3 regions of the Bradyrhizobium sp. WSM4873 genome follow, and region 3 is predicted to be linked to each of the others. Evidence: predicted binding sites of a transcription regulator. Region 3 holds the regulator's gene; each other region holds the start of a gene.
What was found. The regulator PhoB, encoded in region 3, activates phosphate uptake and scavenging genes when phosphate is short. The targets are predictions, from matches to a motif close to TGTCATNNANCTGTCAT.
Positions count from the first base shown of each region.

Region 1 (6,021 bases), on a different contig from region 3:
GGCGGGCGCGTTCATTCCGCGGCCTCCTTCATGGCGTCAGGCGCATTGGCCTCGGTGAACGCTTTAGAAAACTCTTGGCGCAGCTTGCGCAACAGGCCGAGCTCCGACTGGAAATCGACATAATGCGGTAGCTTCAGATGCTCGACGAAGCCGGTCGCCTGGACGTTGTCCGAATGCGACATCACGAATTCCTCATCTTGCGCGGGCGCGAGTGCCTCTTCGCCAAGCTCGCGCGCGCGCAACGCGCGGTCGACCAGCGCCATCGACATGGTCTTGCGCTCGCTCTGGCCGAAGGCGAGGCCATATCCGCGGGTGAAGCACGGCGCTTCGGTGGCGGAGCCCTTGAACTGGTTGACCATCTGACATTCGGTGAGTTCGATCGAGCCGAGCGGAACGGCGAAGCCGACATCTTCCGCCGAGAATTCGACCTCGACCTCGCCGAAGCGGATTTCGCCGGCGAAGGGGTGGTTGCGGCCGTAGCCGCGCTGGGTGGAATAGCCCATCGCCAGCAAGAACCCTTCGTCGCCACGCGCGAGGTTCTGCAGGCGCAGGTCGCGATCCGCAGGAAAATTCAGCGGCTCGCGGGTGAGATCGCCGACGCTGGCGCCTTCCTCGGCCTGCGGCGATGATTCGATCAGCCCGTCGCGGCCGAGAATATCCGTCACCCGCGGCGTGGGCGCCGTCGATGCTTCGGCCGTCGCCGGCGCCTCCGGCACAAAGCCGTCGGCGAGCGAGGGATCGAGCAGACGGTGGGTATAGTCGAAGGTCGGGCCGAGGATCTGGCCGCCGGGAATGTCCTTGAAGGTCGAGGACACCCGCCGCCGCACGCGCATCGCACCGGTCTCGACCGGCTCGCTGGCGCCGAAGCGCGGCAGCGTGGCGCGGAAGGCGCGGACCAGAAAGATCGCCTCGATCAAATCGCCGCGCGCCTGCTTGATGGCGAGCGCCGCGAGCTCGCGGTCATAGAGCGAGCCTTCGCTCATGACGCGGTCCACGGCGAGGCCGAGCTGCTCCGAGATCTGGTCGAGGGAGATTTCCGGCACGCTTTGGTCGCCGCGCCGCGCACTGGCGAGCAGGCGATGAGCGTTCTCGATGGCGCGTTCGCCGCCTTTGACTGCGACATACATGCTTAGCTTCCCTTGCTCACGACGCGCGTGGTGCGCGGGATCGCAACCACGGCATCGTCGGCGACCAGCACCACATCGACGCCGCACGGAAACAGCGCTTCGTTGACGCGCAGGCGCTCGAACAGGTCGAACGGCTTGATCGAGGCATGGACCGCCGCGACACCGTCGATGCCGGGACCGCGCAGCTCGAAGCTGCGGCCTGCGTCCAGGCTTTCGACCTGCAGGATCAACGTGGTCGACCGATCCGGATATTCGCTGGTGCCCAGCGCGAAGCGCTCGAGCGAAGGCAGCGCCCCGCCGTCGCTGATCAGGGCGAAGCTTGCGATCGAGGAATCCTGCACCACCGGCGCGCCGGTGTGGAATTTCAGCCATTTCACGACGTCGGAACTCTCGGACGTGCGCGCATCGAGCCAGAGCGGCGTGTCGTGATCGAACAGCGTCAGCGCGATCGCGGCCGTGCCGCGCATCATCACATGAGGCGCTCCTGATGTCGGCACGATGCGCTGGACCGATCCCGGCCGCGCCATCGCGTTCATGACCGAGCGAAAGGTCGATTGCGCCGACAGCACCTTGTCGGCGAATCCCGGCGGCAGTTCCGCAATCGTGGTCATGATCTCACCCCTCACCGCGCACCATGGTGTAGAAATCAACCTTCGTCGCGGCGGTCTCGGCCGCCGCCTGCTTGCGCCTGACCATAACCTGCTCACGCAACGGCGCGATAACGTCCCGCTCCACGGCGCCGCCGAAATCCCTGGACTGCACCAGCGCATCGCACAGCGCGATCAACCGCGCCTTCTCACCGTCGCGACCGAGCGTGTAGCCGAAGCCGACCTCGCCGCTCGCGAGCCGCACCGCGGCGCGCGATACCGTGGCTTCGCCGAGATTGAACGGCGCACCGTCGCCGCCGACCCGGCCGCGCAGCATGACGAGGCCGTTTTCCGGCGCGCGCAGATCCTGATGCGCGGGCAGAGCGAGAGCGCGGAGGCGAGCGGCGATCTCGCCCGCCTCCGCGTGCGCCAGCACGGCCATTGCGGCCTTGCGCTGGGCTTGCTGATTGTTGTGCTGGGTCACCAGATCCACCGAACTTTTCTCAACAACTTGCCGAATCCAAGTTGTCTATGATACTAGACAACTTGATACCGGAGCGCCATGACTGTTTCGTGACAAAGGCGTGATTTCTGGAGTAGCTTCCCGGCCACATGAGCATGCAGGACACAGCCTCCTCCGGCGTCGCGTTGTGGCGCCTCGTTGCCGACGGCATCGAGCGCGGCATCGCCGACGGCCGCTTTGCGGCCGGCGACAAGCTGCCGGGCGAGATGGAGATCGCCGAAACCTATCGCGTCAACCGCCACACCGTGCGGCGCGCGCTGGCTGCACTTGCCGAGCGCGGCATCGTGCGGGCCGAACGCGGCAGCGGAACCTATGTCGAGGCGCAGAAGCTCGCCTATCCGCTGCGTTCCCGGACCCGCTTCTCCGAGATCGTCGGCGCGGACGGCCGCGAACCGCATGGCCGGCTGATCGAGGCGTCCGATGATGTCGCGACCCGCGAACTCGCGCGAGAACTCGGTCTCAAGACCGGCGCACCGCTGGTGCGGATCGAGGCGATGCGCCTCGCCGACCGCACGCCGATCTGCGTCTCCACGACATGGCTGTCGGCGCAGTTGTTCCCGGGTGCGGGCGACATCTTTGCCGCGACCCGCTCGATGACGAAACTGCTCGAGCATTACGGCGTCCGCGACTATCGCCGCGGCGCGACCCGGATCACCGCCGGCATCGTCGACGCAACCGACGCCGCACGGCTCGATCTGGCGCTGGGGCGGCCGATCCTGGTGGTCGACGCCACCGACCACGATCTCGACGGCAAGCCGCTGGTGACCAAGCATTCGCGCTTTGCCGCGGAGCGGGTGGAATTTCTGGTGGAGCCGTAGGGTGGGCTGCTTGTTCTCCCTCGCCCCGTTCTTACGGGGAGAGGGTTGGGGTGAGGGGCTGCCTCCACAATCACCGTAAGAGACGGACTCGCGGAGAGTCCCCCTCACCCGCCGCGCTGCGCGCGTCGGCCTCTCCCCGCAAGCGGGGAGAGGCGAAGACCTACGCCACCGCCCTTCGGCCGATGATCGCAAACCGCAACTTTCCCGAGACGAAATCAATCGCGGCGACCGCGACCAGGATCATCAAGATCAGGAACGACACCTTCTGCCATTCCAGCACGCGGATCTGCTCGGCGAGCTGGAGGCCGATGCCGCCGGCGCCGACGATGCCGATGATGGTGGCCGAGCGCGTGTTCGACTCGATGAAATAGAGCACCTGGCCGGCGATCACGGGCAGGACCTGCGGCAGCAGACCGAAGCGAATCTCATGCAACGCACTGCCGCCGGAGGCGCGGATGCCCTCGACCTGCTTCTGGTCGGCGCCCTCGATCGCCTCCGAGAACAGTTTTCCAAACGCGCCGAAATCGGACACGGCAATGGCGAGCACGCCGGCGAACGGGCCGAGCCCGACCACGTTGATCCACACCAGCGCCCAGATCAACGTGTCGACGCCGCGGATCGAATCCAGGAAACGCCGAATCGGGAAGCGCAAAATGCTCGACGGCACGACGTTGCGCGCGGCCAGCAGGCTGACCGGCAGCGCGAACAGCGCGGCCAGAGTCGTGCCGAGCAGCGCGATCGACAGCGTCTCGCCCAGCGCCTTCAGATAGATCGGCAGCGACGAGCCGGGATCCGGCGGGATCATCATCAGGCTGATCCAGCCGAGCTGGTTGAGGCCCGCGACGAACCGCGACGGCGAGAAGTCGAGATCGACGAGGCCGTAAATCAGGATCGCGAGCGCCGCGACGATCATCGCCGGCATGGCGAGCCGCGCCGACGCCGGCCGGTCGAACACGTCAGGATAGCGCGCGCGAAGCGCCGCGGTATCGGTCTCCCGCAGTCCCGTCACGTCCGCGCCTCCTTGCCGAACAGACGGCCGCGCAGCCATCCGGTGCTGATGTCGATGATGAAGACCGTGACGATGATGGTGAGCAGGATGGCGCTGACGTCCGAGTAATAGAACTTGCGGATGGCGACGACGAGCTCCTGGCCGATGCCGCCGGCGCCAACGAAGCCCATCACGGAGGCCTCGCGGACATTGATCTCGAAACGCAGCAGCGCGTAGCTGGCATAGCCAGCCGTGACCTGCGGCAGGATCGCGAAGCGCATGCAGGAGAGCCAGCTCGCGCCCGTCGAGCGAACGCCTTCGACCGGCTTCATGTCGGCGTTCTCGACGATCTCCGAAAACAGCTTTCCGAGCGCGCCGGTGGAGTGAATCGCAATCGCCAGCACGCCCGCCATCGGTCCGAGCCCGAACGCGATCACGAAGATCAGCGCAAACACGATGCCGGGCACCGTGCGCGCGAATTCGAGCAGGCGCCGCACCACGAAGCGCAGCCAGGGCGCGGGCGAGGTGTTTTCAGCCGCGAGGAAGTTCAGGCAAAACGCAAAAGTCGCGCCGATCAACGTGCCGACATAGGAGATCAGCAGGGTCTCGCCCAGCATCTTCAGCCATTTGCGCCAGCCCCAGAGCCACTCGCCGACATCGGTCCAGACGCGCTGGCCGGTGTCAAGTGTGAGGATGCGGTCGAAATAGCTGATGAAGTTGCCGAAATGGGCGAACAGCGTGCGCAAATTCACTTCCGCGCCGATCGCCGCCAGACACAGTGCAGCGGCGAAGATCACGGCTGCAAACAGGAGTCGGAGCCGCTTGCGCGCGACCGCCTGGCGATAGGCGGCGCTGAGCACGGCGAGCTGCTGCTCGGGGAGGATCGAAACCGCGACGGTCATCTGATCAGGAAAAATGGTCGATCAAAGAGAAAGAGCCGGGTCCATCGACCCGGCTCCAGTGGCATCGTCCCGATACTCAGGACGCCTTCTTCTTACGCAGCGCATCGACGAACTTGATCAGCTCGATCGTGCCATCCCAATCCTTGGTAGTCGCGGGATGAAAACCCTTCTTTTGGCCGTCCTGGAGGCGATCGAACGCAGCCTTGTCCTTGGCCGGCGCGTCGAAGAACGCCTTCGCGATCGCGGCCTTGGCCTCTTCCGGCAGGTCGGAATTGTAGGCATAGGGGCCGTTGATGATCGGCGCCGACTTGTGGATGATGCGGAAATCGTCCTTCTTCATCGCGGAGCCGTCGGCATTCTTCAGCATGCCCTTGGTCAGCATCTGCGCCAGCGTCGAATCGTCGTCGCTGGTCCACTGGTTGGCGGCGACGTCGACCGTGCCCTGCGCCAGCGCCAGGATCGCGTTCTCATGGCTGCCGGTGAAGACGACCTTGCTGAAATAGGTGTCGGCGTCCGCGATGCCCATCTTGTCGAGCTCGAAGCGCGGCACGTTGTTGCCGGAGGTCGAGTTCGGGTCGACCAGGCCGAGGTTCTTGCCCTTGAGCTGGTCGATGCTCCTGTAGGGACTGTTCGCCTTGACGAAGAACACCGAGTAGTAGCCGGTCGAGCCGTCGGAATTGATGTCGTTGGCGAAAGCGTCGGTCTTGACGCCGGTCAGGCGGGCGCGAGCGAACGACGCGGAGCCATAGCTCGCGATGTGGATGTTGCCGGCACGCTGGCCTTCGATCACGGCGGCGTAGTCGTTGGCGATGCGTAGCGTGACCTTCACGCCCAGTTCCTTGGAGAGATAGCTCATGAACGGCGCCCAACGCTCGGTCACGCCCGAGGCGTTTTCCGCCGGAATGACCGCGAAGGTCAGCTCGGGATATCTAGCTTTCCAGTCCTCGGCCGAAGCCGAAGCCGTGAACGCGAGCGCGGCGGCGCCAGCAAGAATCAATCTGCGAGTAATCATGATAGCCTCTTCATTGGTTGAGGTCGGTTGACGCAAAACTGGTGAGTCCTGATGCGGCGCCGCT
Region 1 covers NZ_JBVVPS010000021.1:57,618-63,638, forward strand. The annotation lists gene AC0L21_RS25115 (alpha-D-ribose 1-methylphosphonate 5-phosphate C-P-lyase PhnJ) at 1-15, opposite strand, end outside; gene AC0L21_RS25120 (carbon-phosphorus lyase complex subunit) at 12-1,127, opposite strand; gene phnH (phosphonate C-P lyase system protein PhnH) at 1,130-1,738, opposite strand; gene phnG (phosphonate C-P lyase system protein PhnG) at 1,743-2,207, opposite strand; gene phnF (phosphonate metabolism transcriptional regulator PhnF) at 2,327-3,055, shown strand; gene phnE (phosphonate ABC transporter, permease protein PhnE) at 3,216-4,103, opposite strand; gene phnE (phosphonate ABC transporter, permease protein PhnE) at 4,061-4,945, opposite strand; gene phnD (phosphonate ABC transporter substrate-binding protein) at 5,022-5,957, opposite strand; gene phnC (phosphonate ABC transporter ATP-binding protein) at 6,021-6,021, opposite strand, start outside.
Region 1: the regulator PhoB is predicted to act here: its motif matches at 2,277-2,293, upstream of phnF (phosphonate metabolism transcriptional regulator PhnF).

Region 2 (6,021 bases), on a different contig from region 3:
CGCCACTCTGCGCGGCATGGCGCGCTCGGCCGAGGGCAAGCTGGCGCTGGTCGAGATGAAGGCGGTCGACGACACCTATCCGATGTTGGGCCAGTTGACGCTGGCGCCACCGCTGCCGATGTCCGACCTGCTCGCGGAGCGCGACGGCGCGTTCGGCGCGGCCGCCGATCCGACGCTGCTGGCGCGGCTGTCGCTCAAGACCGGCGATCGCGTCACCGTGGGGTCTGCCACGTTCCAGATCCGCAGCGCCGTCGAAGCCGAGCCCGACAAGCTCGCCGGCGGCATCGGCTTCGGCCCGCGTTTCCTGATCAGCGAAGCGGGCCTTCGCGCCACAGGGCTGGTCCAGCCCGGCAGCCTGGTGCGCTGGGTCTACCGTGTGAAGCTGCCGGAGATCGCCAATAGCGAGCGCGCCACCGATGCCTTCATCGCGGACGCGCGCAACGCCGCGCCGCAGGCCGGCTGGGAGGTCCGCAGCCGCTCCAATGCCTCGCCGCAGCTCGAACGCAACATCAACCGCTTCACGCAGTTCCTGACGCTGGTCGGCCTCGCCGCGCTGCTGGTCGGCGGCGTCGGCGTCGCCAATGCCGTCAAGGCCCATATCGACCACAAGCTCGAGGTGATCGCGGCCTTCAAGGCCGTCGGCGCCACGGGGCGCGACGTGTTCGGCATCTATCTCGCCCAGGTTCTCCTGCTCGCCGCGATCGGGTCGCTGATCGGCCTCGCGCTCGGCGCCGCCATGCCTTTCGCGATCGTCGGCCTGTTCGGCACGCTGCTGCCGCTGCCGGTGGTGCCGGCGGTGCATGCCGACGAACTCGCGCTGTCGTTCGTCTACGGGCTGCTCACGGCGCTTGCCTTCGGCCTGTGGCCGCTCGGCCGCGTGCACGACGTGCCGGTGGCCGCCCTGTTCCGCGACAACATCAGCTCCGAATGGCATCGGCCACGCTGGAGTTATCTCGTCTTCATGGCTGTCGTGATCGCGCTGCTCATCGCTGTCGTGATCGGGCTGTCCTTCGACAAGCGCGTCGCCGCGGTGTTCGTGGCCTCCTCCGTGGTCGTGTTCGCGCTGCTGCGCGGCATCGCCGCCCTGCTGATGACCATCGCCCGGCGGCTGCCGCGCACGCGGTGGCCGATGCTGCGACTTGCGATTGCCAACATCCACCGGCCGGGCGCGCTGACGCCCTCGGTCGTGCTGTCGTTGGGGCTCGGACTGGCCGTGCTCGTCACCATCACCCAGATCGACGGCAATCTGCGCCGGCAGTTCCTGGCGGCGCTGCCCGAGCACGCACCGTCGTTCTTCTTCATCGACATTCCGAGCACGCAGGCCGAGCAGTTCGACACGTATCTGCGCCAGATCGCCCCCGGCGCGAAGGTCGATGACGTGCCGATGCTGCGCGGGCGCATCGTCGGAGCCCGTGGGGTCCGCGCCGAGGAGCTCAAGCCCAGCACCGATTCCGAGTGGGTGCTGCAGAGCGACCGTGGCCTGACCTATACCGCCGAGCTGCCGAAAGGCTCCAAGGTGGTCGAGGGCGAGTGGTGGAGCGCCGATTATGCCGGCCCGCCGCTGGTTTCGATGGAGAAGAAGATCGCGGACGGACTCGGCCTGAAGCTCGGCGACGAGGTCGTGGTCAATATCCTCGGCCGCGACATCCCCGCGAAGATCAGCAATCTGCGCAGCATCGACTGGCAGGGCCTCGGCATCAATTTCGTCCTCGTGTTTTCGCCGAACGCATTCAAGGGCGCGCCGCACACCCACATCGCGACGCTGACGGAAGCCGGCGGCGATGCGGTCGGCGACGGCAAGATCATCAGGGAGGTCGCTGACGCCTATCCGATGGTGACGAGCGTGCGCGTGCGCGAGGTGATGGAGACGGTCGGCTCGGTCGTGACCAACCTGGCGCTGGCGATCCGCGGCGCCAGCGCGGTGACCCTGATCTCGGCGATCCTGGTGTTGGGCGGCGCGCTCGCCGCCGGCCATCGTCACCGGGTCTACGATGCGGTGATCCTCAAGACGCTGGGCGCGACCCGGCTGCGGCTGCTCGGCGCCTATGCGCTCGAATACCTCCTGATCGGACTTGTCACCGCGGTGTTCGGCGTCCTAGCCGGCAGCGTCGCGGCCTGGATGATCGTGACCCGGCTGATGACCCTCACTTTCGTCTGGCAGGGCGGCAGCGCCGCCGGCGTGGTCGCGGCTGCCTTGGTCGTCACGGTCGGCCTCGGGCTCGCCGGCACGCTGCTGGCATTGAACAAAAAGCCCGCCACGGTGTTGCGGAATTTGTGACAAATGGTAGCGGGCGGCGGCACGGGAGCGGAATCGCACGATTCCAGCGATTAACCACGTCCGCTCGCCAGGATTGCAGGGAAGGGCGACATTCAGCCGCGCGTGGACGGTTGCAGCGGATGTGTTAGTTTCCCACATATCGAGTGGGTTCGGAGCCCCGATTGTTAGCCAAAATTTAGTCGGCAGACATCGGTATCCGAGATAGAGTTTGACGAACCGGCGGCATGGCGACCCTCATGCCGGACCGGACCAACCAACGGGAATTCGACCATGTCGGACCTAGACCGCAATTACGCTTCTCCTTTCGGCAGGGCCGCCGGGCGTGTTGACGCCGCGACGGTCGATGCCGGCCTGCGCGCCTACATGCTGCGCATCTACAACTACATGAGCATTGGCCTGGCCATCACCGGCCTTGCCGCGCTCGGCGTCTACATGGCCGCCGTGACGGACGTTCCGACCCCGGAAGCCGTCCGCGTCGGCAAGCTGTTCCTGACGCCGTTCGGCTACGCGATGTTCGTCAGCCCCCTGAAGTGGCTGTTCATGCTCGCGCCGCTCGCCATGGTGTTCGTGATCTCGGCGGGCATCAACCGTCTCGCTCCCTCGACCGCCCAGATCCTGTTCTGGGTGTTCGCGGCGCTGATGGGCGTCTCGCTGTCCTCGATCTTCCTGGTGTTCACGCACACCTCGATCGTGCGGGTGTTCTTCATCACCGCGGCGACCTTCGGCGCGCTCAGCCTCTACGGCTACACCACCAAGCGTGACATGAGCGGAATGGGTTCGTTCCTGTTCATGGGCCTGATCGGCATCGTCATCGCGAGCCTGGTGAACCTGTTCCTGGCGAGCTCGGTGCTGCAGTTCGTCGTGTCGGTGGTCGGCGTGCTGGTGTTCGCGGGCCTCACCGCGTGGGATACCCAGCGGCTGAAGAACGACTACATCTACGGCTACGCCTCGGCCGGCGGTGACATCGCAGAGCGTGCGGCCATCACCGGCGCGCTGTCGCTGTACCTGAACTTCATCAACCTGTTCACGCTGCTCCTGCAGCTGCTCGGCCAGCGCGACTAAGCGTCAGACCAGAGCGAACGACACCAGCCCCGGCCGAAAGGCCGGGGTTTTTGTTTGGGCGTGATGTTCCCTCAACCACCGTCATTGCGAGGAGCTCTTGCGCCGAAGCAATCCAGAGTCCCTCCCACGGACGCATTTCTGGATTGCTTCGCTTCGCTCGCAATGACGACGTGGAGAGGCCGTTTCGCCTCTTCCAGCGGTCCCGGTAAGGCTTTAATCTTGCCCCATGTCCGCACCCGAAATCAGGCCCACCCTTGAGGCCGACCTCCCCGCCATCACCGCCATCTATCAGCAAGCCGTCCGCGAGGGCACCGCGACGTTCGAGCTGGAGCCGCCTGACCTTACCGAGATGACGCGCCGCTACCGCACGCTGATCGACGGCGGCTATCCCTATTTCGTCGCCATCCTCGACGGGCGCGTCGCCGGCTACGCCTATGCCGGTGCCTACCGGCCACGGCCGGCCTACCGCTTCACGGTCGAGAACTCGATCTATCTCGATCCGTCCTTCCACCGCCGCGGCATCGGGGCGCTCCTGCTGGAGCGGCTGATCATCGAATGCGAGGCGCGCGGCTTTCGCCAGATGATTGCCGTGATCGGCGATTCCGCCAATGCCGGTTCGATCGGCGTGCACACCAAGGGCGGCTTCAAGATGATCGGCACGCATCCCAGCGTCGGGCTGAAATTCGGCCGCTGGCTGGACACGGTGATGATGCAGCGCGATCTTGGTCAGGGCGCGACTACGGTGCCGGAGAAGTAGGGTTCAGCTCTTGTAGCCCGGATGGAGCGCAGCGAAATCCGGGCTACGAAACGCTACACCACCGCCAGCTTGCGATCGATCACCAGCAGCACGCGCTCCAGCTCGTGGCCGCGGCGCAGGATCAAGCCCGTCGCCGAGATCACGCTGTACATGCCCTGCTTGCGCGCAAGGCGCGGATCCTTTTCGATACGATAGATCGGCACTTCCGAGGCGCGGCGAAAGACCGAGAACACAGCGCGATCCCTGAGGAAGTCGATGGCGTAGTCGCGCCACTCGCCGTCCGCGACCATCCGGCCGTACAGATTGAGAATACGGTGCAGCTCGAGCCGGTTGAACGTCACCCGGCTCAGTTGCGCATTCGAAGCGGCGGGGCGCGCCGCCGCGCGCTGTTCGCTCGGATCGGCATCCTCCGACAGACTCATAGGCCGCCTCCTGTCGCATCAGCATGACCGCGTCCGCGAAGACCGTCCCCGGAACCGCGGATCATGACAGTTGCATGATCGCGCCAACTGTTCCCCACCGCAAGGCCCTCGAAAGGGCTCTGGAATCCGGAGCAATCCGCATACACGCAGCGGTGGAACTCTGTCGCGGCAAACCGTCACGGGATCGTTAGCAGGAATCATAGTGTCGCCGCTTTTCCGCCAAGCGACTGCCGCCCTGCATTGCGAAAAGACCTATGTGCGTTGACCCGGTCCTTTCGGTTCCGGATTCCTCAGCCCCCAGCCCCCCGGGGCCGTCAGGATCGGGTCTGTTCGCACGACAAGGAGGGCCAACGCGAGTTGGTCCTTTTTTGTTTGTGTCGGGATGTTTCTCACTCGCTGTCATTCCGGGGCGCTCCTCTTGGCGCGAGCCCGGAATCCATTTCTCAGCTCGGATGGTGGATCGATGGATTCCGGGTTCGCGCTTCGCGCGCCCCGGAATGACGAGAGACAAGTTGTCTTGAGATGATCTTGAGCACGCTGCGCGTCAGTGCAGCGACGTATACGCCGCGCCTAGCATCGGCCCCGGCTTTTCCCGGCTGCCGTCCTGGACATAGACCACGGCACCGTCGACGCCGTCGCGCGTGAGGTTCTCGATCGGCACCGTCCAGCTTTCCGGGCGGCCGGTCCAGTCGCCGACCTTCAGCAGGTTGCGCACCACGTTGTGATAGATCACCTGCTGTCCGCGATTTTCGCCGCGGCTGATCGCGATCGGCACCGACTTCGCAATCGAGCAGATCCAGACCTCGCCGTGGGACGCCGTCGGCTCGTTGCTCGCGGCCACCGAGACGTTGATCTGCTTGCCCGCGAGCGACATCGTCACCGGCACGCTCATCACGCCCGTGCCCTTGTCGGTTTTGCCGATGGCGCTTTCGATGCCGGTGCGGTCGCTGCCGACGACATGCGTGGAGCCGTTCACCACGACCTGCGGCGTGTAGACTTCGCGGTCGCCGCGCATGCGTGAATAGGCACGCTGCCGTGCAGAGAAGCGCGAATCGGCCAATGTGTCCTTCCAGCCGAGATAGTCCCAATAGTCGATCGGCATGCTCAGCGCGATGATCGAGGGATCGCGGGAGAGGTCGCCGATGATCTTGTCGGCCGGCGGGCAGGAGGAGCAGCCCTGCGAGGTAAACAATTCGACAACGGCGCGGGGATCAGCTTCGGCAGGACGAATGACGGCGACGATAGCACAGAGACCAAGGGCTCCCGACCAGAGGGCGCCGGACCAGCGTGAAACCAGATGAGAAGCCGTCATTATTGTCATGTCGAACGCCGCACACCATTGCTCGTGAGAGGGAAATCTTACCGCCGGATGGTCACCGTAGTCTTACGGGCCTCGCACTTTCGTCCGCCAAAGTAACCGTCCAAAGCGTGAGGTTCTCCGCCGGGCGGGCCCATCTGAAGCCTGCCGCAAACGCGTGAAGGCGGCCTTGTGATAGGCCGCC
Region 2 covers NZ_JBVVPS010000024.1:55,315-61,335, reverse strand. The annotation lists gene AC0L21_RS27010 (ABC transporter permease) at 1-2,278, shown strand, start outside; gene AC0L21_RS27005 (Bax inhibitor-1/YccA family protein) at 2,549-3,340, shown strand; gene AC0L21_RS27000 (GNAT family N-acetyltransferase) at 3,567-4,097, shown strand; gene AC0L21_RS26995 (DUF2794 domain-containing protein) at 4,151-4,519, opposite strand; gene AC0L21_RS26990 (DUF1223 domain-containing protein) at 5,064-5,840, opposite strand.
Region 2: the regulator PhoB is predicted to act here: its motif matches at 4,583-4,599, upstream of AC0L21_RS26995 (DUF2794 domain-containing protein).

Region 3 (6,021 bases):
ACGAAGGCGTGTCCGGCAACATCAGCCAGACCAAGAACTCGATCGGCTACGTCGAGTACGCCTATGCCAAGCAGAACAAGCTGACCTACACCGGTCTCGTCAACAAGGCCGGCAAGCCGGTGCAGCCCACCGTCGAAGCGTTCCAGGCGGCCGCGTCCAACGCCGACTGGGCCAAGGCTCCCGGCTACTACGTCATCCTGACCGACCAGCCCGGCGAGAAGTCCTGGCCGATCACGGCGGCGACCTTCATCCTCATGCACAAGGATGCCACCGACAAGGCGTCCTCGCAGGAAGCCATCAAGTTCTTCCGCTGGGCCTTCAAGAACGGCGGCAAGGCAGCCGAAGAGCTCGATTACATCCCGATGCCGGATCCGGTCGTTCAGCTGATCGAGAAGACTTGGGCTGCCGAGATCAAGAGCTAGGTACGCGACGCCCGTGCCCCGGATGCGCTGCGCCGCATCCGGGGCACGGACCAACAAAAAACGTATACTATTTTAGTACAGGGGATCGGCGTGGCAGAGATGGCCGTTCAGAGCGATGTAATCGACGACGCCGGACCGTATGATCGCGCCAAGGCCTTGAGCGCGTTCAAGCTCGGCGACGTCACCTTCTATTGGATCACGCGGCTCTCCGCGATCTCGGTGCTTCTGATCCTCGGCGGCATCATCATTTCGCTGATCGTCGGCGCCTTCCCGGCGATGAAGGAATTCGGGGTCTCGTTCCTGTGGACGCAGCGCTGGGCGCCGTCCGCCGATCCGCCGGTGCTCGGCGCGCTCGGGCCGATGTACGGCACGCTCGTCACCTCCTTCATCGCGATGCTGATCGCCATTCCCGTGGGTCTCGGCATTGCCATCTTCCTCACCGAGCTCTGCCCGCAATGGCTGCGCCGCCCGATCGGCATGGCGATCGAGCTGCTCGCCGGCATCCCCTCGATCATCTACGGCATGTGGGGCTTCTTCGTGTTGGGTCCGTTCCTCGCCAACACGTTCCAGCCCTTCATGATCAAGATATTCGACGGCGTGCCCGTGCTGGGCGCGATCTTCGCGGGACCGCCGTCCTATCTCAGCCTGTTCAATGCCGCGCTGATCCTCGCGATCATGGTGCTGCCATTCATCACCTCGATCTCGGTCGATGTGTTCAAGACGGTGCCTCCGGTCCTGAAGGAAGCCGCCTACGGCGTCGGCTGTACCACCTGGGAAGTCGTCCGCAGCGTGGTGATCCCCTACACCCGCGTCGGCGTCATCGGCGGGGTCATGCTGGCGCTGGGCCGCGCGCTCGGCGAGACCATGGCGGTGACCTTCATCATCGGCAACTCGTTCCGGATATCGTCGTCGATCTTCGCCCCCGGCACCACGATTTCGGCGGCGATCGCATCCGAGTTCGCCGAGAGCGACGGCCTGCACCAGTCCGGCCTGATCCTGCTCGGCCTCCTGCTGTTCGTGCTGACTTTCTTCGTGCTCGCAGCGGCGCGGCTGATGCTGATGCGGCTGGAAAAGAAGGCTGGGAACTAGCGCCATGAACCCGATCTATTCACGCCGCCGCCGCAAGGACATCGTCGTCCGCGGGCTCTGCATCGCCGCAACCGCCTTCGGCGTCACCTGGCTCGCGCTGATCCTGATCACGCTGCTCTACAACGGCTTGGCGGGACTCAATGTCCAGCTGTTCACCGAGAACACGCCGCCACCCGGATCGAACGAGGGCGGCCTGCTCAACGCCATCGTCGGCTCGCTGATCATGACCGTGATCGGCGTCGGCATCGGTGCGCCGCTCGGCATGTTTGCCGGCACCTACCTCGCCGAATACGGCCGCAACGACAAGCTGACCTCGGTGATCCGCTTCATCAACGACATCCTGCTCTCGGCGCCCTCGATCATCATCGGCCTGTTCATCTACGGCGCGGTGGTGGTGCCGATGCGCGGCTTCTCGGCGATCGCGGGCTCGCTCGCGCTCGCGGTCATCGTGATCCCGGTGGTGCTGCGCACGACCGAGGACATGCTGCTGCTGGTTCCGAACGCGCTGCGCGAGGCGGCCTCGGCGCTCGGCCTGCCGCGTTCGCTGGTGATCAAGCGGATCGCTTATCGCGCCGCGCGCTCCGGCCTCATCACCGGCGTGCTGCTCGCGACCGCTCGTGTCGCCGGCGAAACCGCGCCACTGCTGTTCACCGCATTGTCGAACCAGTTCTTCAGCCTCGGCCTGAACAAGACGATGGCGAACCTGCCTGTCACCATCAACAACTTCGTGCAGAGCCCCTATGCCTACTGGAAGCAGCTGGCCTGGAGCGGGGCGCTGCTCATCACGCTGACCGTTCTTGCCCTGAATATTGGCGCGCGCATCCTTGGCGCCGAGAGGACCGCAAAATGAGTGATCTTTCCGTATCGATGAGCGCGGCCGGTGGGCTGCCCCACGCGCCGGTGCTGCCGGAGGCGCCCCCCAAGGTGACCGTGCGCAACCTGAACTTCTATTACGGCGAGCACCACGCTCTGAAGAACATCAACCTGACGCTCGGCGCCAACCGCGTCACGGCGTTCATCGGTCCGTCGGGCTGCGGCAAGTCGACCCTGCTGCGCATCTTCAACCGGATGTACGACCTCTATCCCGGCCAGCGCGCCACCGGTCAGCTCATGCTCGATCAGACCAACATCCTGGACGGCAAGCTGGACCTCAATCTGCTGCGCGCCCGCGTCGGCATGGTGTTCCAGAAGCCGACGCCGTTCCCGATGACGATCTACGAGAACATCGCGTTCGGCATCCGTCTCTATGAGAAGATCTCGAAGTCCGAGATGGACGGCCGCGTCGAAAAGGCACTCCGCGGCGGCGCGCTGTGGAACGAGGTCAAGGACAAGCTCAACGCCTCCGGCCTGTCGCTCTCGGGCGGCCAGCAGCAGCGCCTCTGCATCGCCCGCACCGTCGCGGTGCGGCCCGAGGTGATCCTGTTCGACGAACCCTGTTCGGCGCTCGACCCGATCTCGACCGCCAAGGTCGAGGAGCTGATCCAGGAGCTGTCCGAGGATTACACGATCGCGATCGTCACTCACAACATGCAGCAGGCGGCGCGCGTCTCCGACAAGACCGCCTTCATGTATCTCGGCGAGCTGATCGAATTCGACGACACCAGCAAGATCTTCACGTCGCCGACTGACCGGCGCACGCAGGATTACATCACCGGCCGGTTCGGCTAGGAGACGCGACATGGGTTCTGAACATACCGCAAAGGCCTTCGATACCGACCTCCAGGAACTCACCCGCCTGGTCGCCGAGATGGGTGGCATCGCCGAGCGCATGATCGTCGAGTCCGTCGACGCGCTGATCCGCCGCGACGTCCCGCTCGGCCAGCGCGTCGTCGCCATCGACACCGAACTCGACGCGCTGCAGAAGCGCATCGAGGAGCGTGCGGTGCTCACCATCGCCCGCCGCCAGCCGATGGCGGTCGACCTGCGCGAGATCGTCGGCGCCATGCGCGTCGCGACCGATCTCGAGCGCATCGGCGACCTCGCCAAGAACATGGGCAAACGCGTCGCGGCGCTGGAGACGGACTTCCATCCGCTCAAGCTGTTTCGCGGCCTCGAGCACATGACCGACCTCGTGCAGCAGCAGGTCAAGTCGGTGCTGGACGCCTATGCCGCGCATGATCTGCCGGCGGCGATGGCGGTGTGGAAGGGCGACGAGGAGGTCGACGCCATCTGCACCTCGCTGTTCCGCGAGCTCCTTACCTACATGATGGAGGATCCGCGCAACATCTCGTTCTGTATCCATTTGATGTTCTGCGCCAAGAACATCGAGCGGATCGGCGACCACGCCACCAACATCGCCGAGACCGTGTTCTACATGATCGAGGGACAGGCGATCACCGACAAGCGGCCGAAGGGCGACATGACGACCTTCGCCAACACGGTACCGAACACTTAAGGAGCGACGACCCGATGGGCGCACGCATTATGGTGGTTGAGGACGAGGAAGCTCTGACGGAGCTTCTCCGCTACAACCTCGAAGGCGACGGCTATGACGTCGAGACGGTGATGCGCGGCGACGACGCCGACACTCGCCTCAAGGAGCACATCCCCGATCTGATCGTGCTCGACTGGATGCTGCCGGGCCTGTCAGGCATCGAATTGTGCCGGCGGCTTCGCACCCGTCCCGAGACCAAGCAGCTCCCGATCATCATGCTCACCGCGCGCGGCGAGGAGAGCGAACGGGTGCGGGGTCTTGCGACCGGCGCCGACGATTACATCGTCAAGCCGTTCTCGGTGCCGGAGCTGCTCGCGCGCGTGAAAGGCCTGCTGCGGCGCGCGAGCCCCGAGCGGCTCGCCACCGTGCTTGCTTTTGGCGACATCGAGCTCGACCGCGACAAGCGCCGCGTGGCGCGCTCGGGCCGGCCGATCGATCTCGGTCCGACCGAATATCGCCTGCTGGAGTTCTTCCTGGAGCATCCGGGCCGGGTGTTCTCGCGCGAGCAACTGCTCGACAGCGTTTGGGGCCGCGACATCTACATCGATGAGCGTACCGTCGACGTGCATATCGGCCGCCTGCGCAAGCTGCTCAATCTCGGCCGCGAGCAGGACCCGATCCGCACCGTCCGCGGCGCCGGCTACGCGCTGGATGATCGTTTTGCCAAGGCGGAGCAGGTGTAGGGTTGCAGGCTTGTTTGCTGGCGAGCTGTCCCCGAATTCTCCGACGTCGTCCCGGACAAGCGAGCGAAGCGAGCGCTGATCCGGGACCCATAACCACCGAACGTGGTTTGGCGAAGACTCGGAGCGACCCCTTCCGCACGACTACTGCGTGCTCGGAGTATGGGTCCTGGCTTTCGCCAGGACGACACTGAAATTGTTGAACTGTCTTCGCGCGACGACTTGCCGTGATTACCGCGGACCCGGCTTCACCGGTGCGCGGCGCCGATCCGACGCCGGCTGGTACGCGACGCGCGAGTGCTGGGCGCAATAGGGCAGGCCGGACAGCGCACGGCCACCACAGAAGAAGAAGTCCGGGCTCGAGGGATCGCCGACCGGCCAGTGGCAGGTCGCCTCGTTCAATTCCAGCAGCGACAGCCGCTGGCTCATCGGCACCACGTTGTCGTATGTGACCGGATCCGGCTCAGCCTCGACCTCAAAGGCCTGCGCCAGTGCGGTGTTGCCGCGCGAGATCGGGCGGCTCACCCGCATCATGTGCTGCGCGGGGCGCGCCTTGCGCGGCCGGGGCGCTGCCGACGAAGGGCTCTTGGCGCGGCCCGAAAGGCCGAGCCTGTGCACTTTGCCGATCACGGCATTGCGGGTCACATTGCCGAGCTCCGCCGCGATCTGGCTGGCCGAAAGTCCGGCCTCCCAGAGCTTTTTCAGCTGCTCGACGCGATCATCGGACCAGGTCAAAACCGTCATTGCACCCTTTCCCTCGCTGCGCGCCAGCCATCCTGGGGCCTCGCAGCGAATGCCTAAGCCTTCAAAAACCCGTGCCGCCAGAATCCCTTAAGGCTCGCCGGGCGCGTCTTGAACGCCCGAACGTTTACGCCGGTACATAAGGACTTAAAGATCAGAACCACTGCACGAGATGTCGTATCTGACAATCCAAACGCTACAATATGGCGTGACTCCCGCGCAAGAGTCCGCCGACTCGCTTCCACATGTTCCGTGGCTAAATCCCGCAAAATCGGCACCGCAAGACTACGGATTCAGCGTTTCGCGAGGCTTTCCGGGCGGCATTGACACCCGTTTCACCAGGCCTAAGATAGTCGCGCGTGCCGCCCTCAAGAGGCGGCACGTTTCGTTTTCCGGGCCGGTCGATGGTGCGTTGCGCAATGCACGCTCACACCGTCCGCAACATTCAAGTGACCGCCATGACTAACAGCGCAGCGCCGCATTTGCTCCCCGTTTTCGCCAGATCCGACCTCGGTTTCGAGCGTGGCGAAGGCTGCTGGCTGATCGCGACTAATGGCGAGCGCTATCTCGATTTCACCTCGGGGGTGGCGGTGAACGCGCTCGGCCATGCCCATCCGGCGCTGGTCGCGGCGTTGCAGGAGCAGGCGACCAAGCT
Region 3 covers NZ_JBVVPS010000040.1:42,349-48,369, forward strand. The annotation lists gene pstS (phosphate ABC transporter substrate-binding protein PstS) at 1-422, shown strand, start outside; gene pstC (phosphate ABC transporter permease subunit PstC) at 522-1,511, shown strand; gene pstA (phosphate ABC transporter permease PstA) at 1,516-2,361, shown strand; gene pstB (phosphate ABC transporter ATP-binding protein PstB) at 2,358-3,179, shown strand; gene phoU (phosphate signaling complex protein PhoU) at 3,190-3,906, shown strand; gene phoB (phosphate regulon transcriptional regulator PhoB) at 3,921-4,628, shown strand; gene AC0L21_RS33280 (GcrA family cell cycle regulator) at 4,857-5,369, opposite strand; gene AC0L21_RS33285 (acetylornithine transaminase) at 5,825-6,021, shown strand, end outside.